2 linked regions of the Luteolibacter sp. Y139 genome follow. The protein of the gene in region 1 interacts with the protein of each later gene in a pairwise test. Links are inferred from orthologs where the notes say so. Each region holds a gene or a part of one and is shown on either strand. Other genes may lie near its edges.

Region 1 (3,136 bases):
CTCCAGCCGCCGGAAATAATCGGCGGGCACGAATTCCTGTGGCTCGGGGATGCGGGCGGGGCGCTGTGCTTCCATCGCGCCGCGTTTCCAGCCCGTAGGCCCAAGTCTTTCAAGGTTTTCTTGCCACGCGGAACTTCTTACTGGCACTTCGGCGCTCCGGGTTCCCGCTTGACGCTCTTTCACACCGTTCCCTAGCCTCCGCAACCGTGGCGCTGGCACTAATGCCGCCCGGGTACCACCACCTAACCGCTTTCTCACCGCCGTGGACCTCAAGGAAATCCGCAAGATCGTCGAGCTCATGAACGAGCACGGGCTCACCCTCTTCGACATGTCGAAAGAAGGCTTCCAACTGAAGCTCCGCAAGGGCCAGGACGTCGAATCCCTGCGCGGACTCCTTGGCAGCCTGCCTGCCGCCGCCCCGGCCTATGCTCCTGCGCCCGCCGCCGCTCCGGCAGCCGCCGCTGCCACCCCGGCCGCCGCGCCGAAGGAGGAAGGCACCGCGATCACCTCGCCGATGGTCGGCACCTTCTACCGCAAGCCCGGTCCGGATTCGCCGGACTTCGTCAATGTCGGGGACGCAGTCAGCGAAGGCCAGACCCTGTGCATCATCGAAGCGATGAAGGTGATGAACGAGATCAAGGCCGAGAAGTCCGGGACCATCACCGCGATCCTCGTGAACGACGCCACGCCGGTGCAGTTCGGCGACGCCCTTTTCCGCATCAAGTGAGTTCCTCGGTTTTCGCTCTGAAAACTGAAAACTAAACACTGCAAACTTCTTCCATGTTCAAGCGCGTCCTGGTCGCCAACCGCGGTGAAATCGCCCTCCGCATCATCCGCGCCTGTCGCGAACTCGGCGTCGAATCCGTGGCCGTCTATTCCGAGGCCGATGTCGATTCGATGCACGTCCAACTCGCCGATGAGGCGGTCTGCATCGGACCCGCTCCGAGCAAGGAGAGCTACCTGAAGCCCGACCGCATCATCGCCGCCGCCGAGATCACCGAGGCAGAGGCGATTCACCCGGGCTACGGTTTCCTGTCCGAGAACGCCCGCTTCGCCGAGATCTGCGAAAGCTGCAATCTCCAGTTCATCGGGCCGTCCGCGAAGGTCATCTCGACCATGGGTGACAAGGCCACCGCCCGCGCTACCGCATTGGCGAATGGCGTGCCAGTCACTCCTGGTTCTGAGATTCTTTCCGATGCGAAAGAGGGCCTCGCCGAGGCCAAGCGCATCGGCTTCCCCGTGATGATCAAGGCCACCGCCGGCGGTGGTGGCCGCGGCATGCGTCCCTGCTTCAAGGAAGAAGAGTTCGAAGCGCAGTTCCGCGCCGCTTCCGGTGAAGCGCTCGCTGCCTTCGGCAATGGCGAGTGCTACCTCGAAAAGCTGGTGCTGAATCCGCACCACGTCGAATTCCAGGTCATCGCCGACCGCCACGGAAACTTCATCCAGCTCGGTGAGCGCGACTGCTCCATGCAGCGCCGCAACCAGAAGATCATCGAGGAGTGCCCGTCGCCGCTGCTTGGCCCCGAGCTCCGCGCCCGCATGGCGGAAGCCTCGGTGAACCTGATCAAGAACATCGGCTACGAGAACGCGGGCACCATCGAGTACCTCGTGGATGAGAAGGGTGAGAACTTCTACTTCATGGAGATGAACACCCGCATCCAGGTGGAGCATCCCGTGACGGAAGAGGTGATGGGCTGCGAGCTCATCAAGGAACAGATCCGCATCGCCGCCGGCGAGCCGCTCTCCGGCCACGTCCTCAATGCCGCGCCGCGTGGTCACTCGATCGAATGCCGCATCAACGCCGAGGATCCCTTCAACAACTTCTGCCCTAGCCCGGGCAAGATCGACATGTGGTATGCTCCGGGCGGCAAGGGTGTCCGCGTCGATACCCACGTCTACTCCGGCTACTCGGTCCCGCCGAACTACGACTCGATGATCGCCAAGCTCATCGTCACCGGTGCCACCCGTGAAATCGCCATCGCCCGCATGAAGCGCGCGCTCGGCGAGTTCATGATTCGCGGCATCAAGACGACGATTCCGTTCCAGAAGGAGATCATCGCCCATCCGGACTTCGCCGCCGGCACCTACGACATCGGCTGGGTCGCGCGTTATCTGGAAGAGCGCAAGGGTTGACCCGCGCTGATGAAGCTCACCGGCCAGCTCTACGCCATCGTCGATCTCGGCTACGTGAAGCCGGAGAACGCCGTGACCGCAGCCAAGGCCTTGCTTGCCGGCGGTGCCGACCTGCTTCAGCTGCGCGCGAAAGGTCACGCCGAGCAGGACATCGAGGATCTCTCTCGCATGATCCTGCCACTGTGCCGTGAAGCAGGCGTTCCGTTCATCGTGAACGATTATCCGGAGATCGCCGTGCGCGTCGGCTCCGATGGGGTTCACATCGGCCAAGATGATGGGTCGCTCGCGGGAGTGCGCGCGATCGTGGGCGAACAGATGATCGTGGGCCGCTCCACGCACTCGCCGGAGCAAGCGAAGGCCGCCTTGGCTGAGGGCTTCGACTACATCGGCTTCGGCCCGCTGTTTCCGACGCCTACCAAGGCCGGGCGTCCGGGCATCGGCATCGAGAATATCATCGCAGTCCAGGCCGAAGTTGGCTCTCAGATCCCGGTCTTCTGCATCGGTGGCATCAAGCGCGACAACCTCCCGCAAGTCCTCTCGGCAGGAGCGAAGAACGTCGTGATCGTATCCGACCTTTTGACCGCTCCTGGCGTCACTGCTGCCGTGCGCGAAGTGAAGTCTGCGCTCTCCGGCGACTGAGTTCCAGATCGCTCCGGCCAAAAGCTTCACCGTTCACGGGTGTTTTTTCTGGTCTCTTGGCTCTCGCCTCTGGTCTCTAACGCCATGTCCAACCCGCTCCCCATTGTCGTCGGAGGAACCATCGCCATCGACAACGTCAAGACGCCCTTCGCTGACGAAACCAATCTTCTGGGGGGCTCGGCCGCCTATGCTGCGCTCGCTGCCTCTTTCTCCGGCGTGCCGGTGAATCTCGTCGGCATCGTCGGCAAGGACTTCCCGGCTCCGCACCTTGCGATGCTGGAAGGCCGCGGCATTTCCCTCGATGGCGTCGAGCGCTCGACCGGTGACTCGTTCACGTGGTCCGGCGAGTACTTCAACAACATGA
Region 2 (3,239 bases), on another replicon or contig:
GCCCGGCTTTCGCGGCGGCGTAGGCCGCTTGCCCTGCCGGCGGATGGAGGGCGGAGAAGCTGGAGATGAAGACGATGTGGCCCCGCCGTGCGCGCAGCATCGGGCGGGAGGCGGCCGCGGCGCAACGGGCGGCGCCACGGAGATTGACGTCGATGACCTGATCCCATGCCTCCTCATCCAGGCGGGCGAGGGGAGCATCGCGGGTGATGCCGGCATTGCAGACCAGAAGCTCGGGCTCGTGACGGCGGAAGAAATCGCGAACGGCTCCCGGATCGGTCACATCGAGCTCGCGGCGGCCGGGAGCGAGCACCGTGTGGCCAGCCTTTTCAAAGGCGGCGGAGAGCGCCCGGCCCAATCCGCCTTCGCCGCCGGTGATCACGACAAGTCCGCCCACGCGGTGGAGCGTGGGCGGACTTTCCATCATGAGCAATGCAATGAGAAGAAACCGCGGCTATTCCTTGTCAGCCGGTTTGGCGGGAGCAGCCGCCGGAGCAGGCGCGCCTTCACTGGCCGGCTTCACGATGATGGCGTGCTCTTCATACTTCACCTTCGCGCCAGCCTGGGAAACGAGCATGTCCAGGATGCCGCTGGCGGGCACCCCTTTCACTTGAACCGTCACGATCGTGGAGCCGAGCTTCTTGCTAGGATCCTGAACGACGAAGTTCGGCGAGAACTTCTTCTCGGACTTCTCCTCGACCATGATCGCCAGTGCGGCCAGTGCTTCGGATAGCTCTGCCTTGTCGAAGTTCACCTCGGCGAGGGTGTACTTCGATAGCTCCTTCGCCCGTCCCCGGGCCACGATCATGTCGCGGTTGTTCTTGAGCTCGGTGAGTTGATAGCGGGCGTCGGCATAGGTCGGCCGCAGCTTCAGGGCTCCGCGGAAAGCGGTTTCGGCGGCGACGATGTCGCCATCTTTGACCGCGGCGACGCCGGCTTGATACATCTCCGCCGCCTGGTCGGCGATGGCGGGGATGGAGGATAGCGCAATGAGCGCGACGATGAGTTTTTTCATACGCAGGTTGCAGGTTGGGAACAGATGGCAATCAGACGACTACCACTCATACGTGAAATTGGCCTGTTGTTGGTGCTGCATCAACAGGGATTCCAAGGGCTTGCGCAGATTTCCAGAAAATGCCCTTTCAATGTCCATGCAAGGTGAAGACGTGCCGTGGATGCGGCGGGCGATCGAAGAGGGAAGAAAGGGTGTGGGCCGCACTTCACCCAATCCGCCGGTCGGCGCGGTGGTGGTGAAAGACGGCGTGGAACTCGGTGCGGGATGGCATCACGGAGCTGGTCTGCCCCATGCCGAACGCGAGGCCATGGCCGCCGTGCGAGCTGCCCATGGTGACGAAGCGCTCAAGGGCTCCACCGTGTATGTGACCCTGGAACCCTGCTCGACCCACGGGCGCACGCCGCCCTGCACCGACGGCCTGATCGAAGCCGGGGTGGCACGCGTGGTCTATGCAGCGGAGGATCCGAATCCGGCGCACGCGGGTCGCGCAGACCAACTGTTAGAGAAAAGCGGCATCGCGGTGACGCGCGGCGTGCTGGCGGACGAGGCGGCGGAATTGATCCGCGCTTTCACGAAGGTCCAGCGCACCGGCCTGCCGTGGGTGATCCTGAAAACCGCGATGAGCCTCGACGGTCGCATCACGCGTCCGCCCGGTGAAGGGATGTGGCTCACCGGTGAAGAAGCACGCGCCGAAGTCCAGCGGCTGCGTGCCGAAGTCGATGCCGTGGTGACCTCCGGCGAAACCGTGCGCAAGGACCGCCCGCGACTCGACCTGCGCGATCCGCAGTTGTTGGAAGGGAGGCTCCAGCCATGGCGGCTGGTGCTCACCGCCGATCCGGCGAGCTTGCCGATGGATGCGCCGCTTTTCACCGACGCGCACCGCGAGCGCACGCTGATCGATGATCGCGCCCATCCCGAAGAGTCGCTGCGGAAACTGGCGCATGAACGCGGCGTCTCTGCAGTGCTCGTTGAGTGCGGCGGACGGCTCGCGGCGAGTCTGTTAGAAGCAGGCCTCGTCGATGAATGGGTCGCCTTTCTCGCGCCGATCGCGAGTGGGGGTCCACTGCCAGCAGTGGCGGGCAATGGCTTCCCAGAAGGACTTGTTTTGAAGGATGCCGCGTTCCGGAGATTCGGCCCGGATGTGATGCTGCGCGCGAAGGTGATGCGCGGATGATTTCACGAACGCATCATCAAGCATTCACGCAAGCCGCGACCAATGGCGATGCATGGATGGTGTGTGTGATGAAAAAGCCCGGCCACGGCGTGAGCCATGGCCGGGCCGTCACGGCACGGAAAGTGGATCAGCGGCAGCCGCGGCTACCATAGTCGTGGTAGTACGCAGGCGGCGGGCAAGAAGGGCGAGCGTAGTAGTGGCGACGGGCCGGAATGATGCGCGTGCGGAAGATGGGATGACCGCAGCGATCATAGAAAGCGATGTAGGTCTCCAGCCACGCAGGTCCACCGCACGAACGGTGAAAGCTCACATAGACGCGTCCGCAGCCGCGCGCTTCAGCGGCGGGAGCTGCAAACATGGAAACCAGGGCGACAGCCAAGAGGATGATCGGCTTTTTCATGATGATGAATTTCGTATTCAGCACCTTCGACGACGCGCACCGACAACTATTCAAAGTCGATTTGGCAAATCCGCGAGCGGGTCGAAATTGAAGCCGGAATTCCCATCGCGCGAATCGCGCACTTCGTGAATCCTCTACTCGCACGATCACCACTATGAATGCATTTGAAGAATTTCCTGAACACTCCGCGAATGCCGAGCCCCGGGCAGCGCGCTACACGAGTTTCTCCGAGGCGTTTGATACAGCCCGCCACGATGCCAGCTCCATGGCGCGGGAGGCGGCCCCTAAGCTGAGGGAAGCCCTTGCCGGGGCGGCTCATGACATCGCTTACGGGGCCGCCTTCGGCGCATGCTTCGCTGCTTGCTTCGCGAAGGAGCTGATGCCCACGGGCCTGCGCGATGCGCTGCGCAAGGGAGCAAACGCCGGACGCGATGCGGCGGAGAAAGCTGCCGAACCGGTGGCTCCCGCCTGCGACATGCCGCCACCACTGGCGACCTGATCTGATCAGCCAATCACAAAAAACCGGCGGCACCGGGATTCACCGATGCCGCCGGTAGTGCTGTCACACACTATGTAGCCGGAAATTTTTCAGGCGGTGCGGCGGCGGCGGAAAAGCGCCACGGCACCGAGACCTGCCAAGCCGAGCACGGAAG

Evidence for each region.
Region 2: the proteins of accC (region 1) and ribD interact in binary tests that used the Escherichia coli proteins (3 or more experiments, as listed by UniProt). The link is inferred for Luteolibacter sp. Y139 from one-to-one orthologs.

The regions. Positions count from the first base shown.
Region 1 is NZ_JBBUKT010000012.1:6,954-10,089, reverse strand. What follows is about bases 138-2,956. They hold accC (acetyl-CoA carboxylase biotin carboxylase subunit), read left to right. Parts: upstream 138-780; coding sequence 781-2,133; downstream 2,134-2,956. Other genes in these bases: WKV53_RS23540 (PfkB family carbohydrate kinase), read left to right, coding at 2,857-2,956; thiE (thiamine phosphate synthase), read left to right, coding at 2,143-2,772; accB (acetyl-CoA carboxylase biotin carboxyl carrier protein), read left to right, coding at 263-727. In the rest of the region: tRNA (guanosine(46)-N7)-methyltransferase TrmB, read right to left, coding at 1-75; more of WKV53_RS23540, read left to right, coding at 2,957-3,136. UniProt on the Escherichia coli protein: This protein is a component of the acetyl coenzyme A carboxylase complex; first, biotin carboxylase catalyzes the carboxylation of the carrier protein and then the transcarboxylase transfers the carboxyl group to form malonyl-CoA.
Region 2 is NZ_JBBUKT010000016.1:32,503-35,741, reverse strand. Bases 246-3,167 are described here. They hold ribD (bifunctional diaminohydroxyphosphoribosylaminopyrimidine deaminase/5-amino-6-(5-phosphoribosylamino)uracil reductase RibD), read left to right. Parts: upstream 246-1,148; coding sequence 1,149-2,186; downstream 2,187-3,167. Other genes in these bases: WKV53_RS26650 (hypothetical protein), read left to right, coding at 2,741-3,085; WKV53_RS26655 (hypothetical protein), read right to left, coding at 2,314-2,586; WKV53_RS26665 (hypothetical protein), read right to left, coding at 452-1,012; WKV53_RS26670 (SDR family NAD(P)-dependent oxidoreductase), read right to left, coding at 246-424. Also shown: more of WKV53_RS26670, read right to left, coding at 1-245; WKV53_RS26645 (PEP-CTERM sorting domain-containing protein), read right to left, coding at 3,175-3,239. UniProt on the Escherichia coli protein: Converts 2,5-diamino-6-(ribosylamino)-4(3h)-pyrimidinone 5'-phosphate into 5-amino-6-(ribosylamino)-2,4(1h,3h)-pyrimidinedione 5'-phosphate.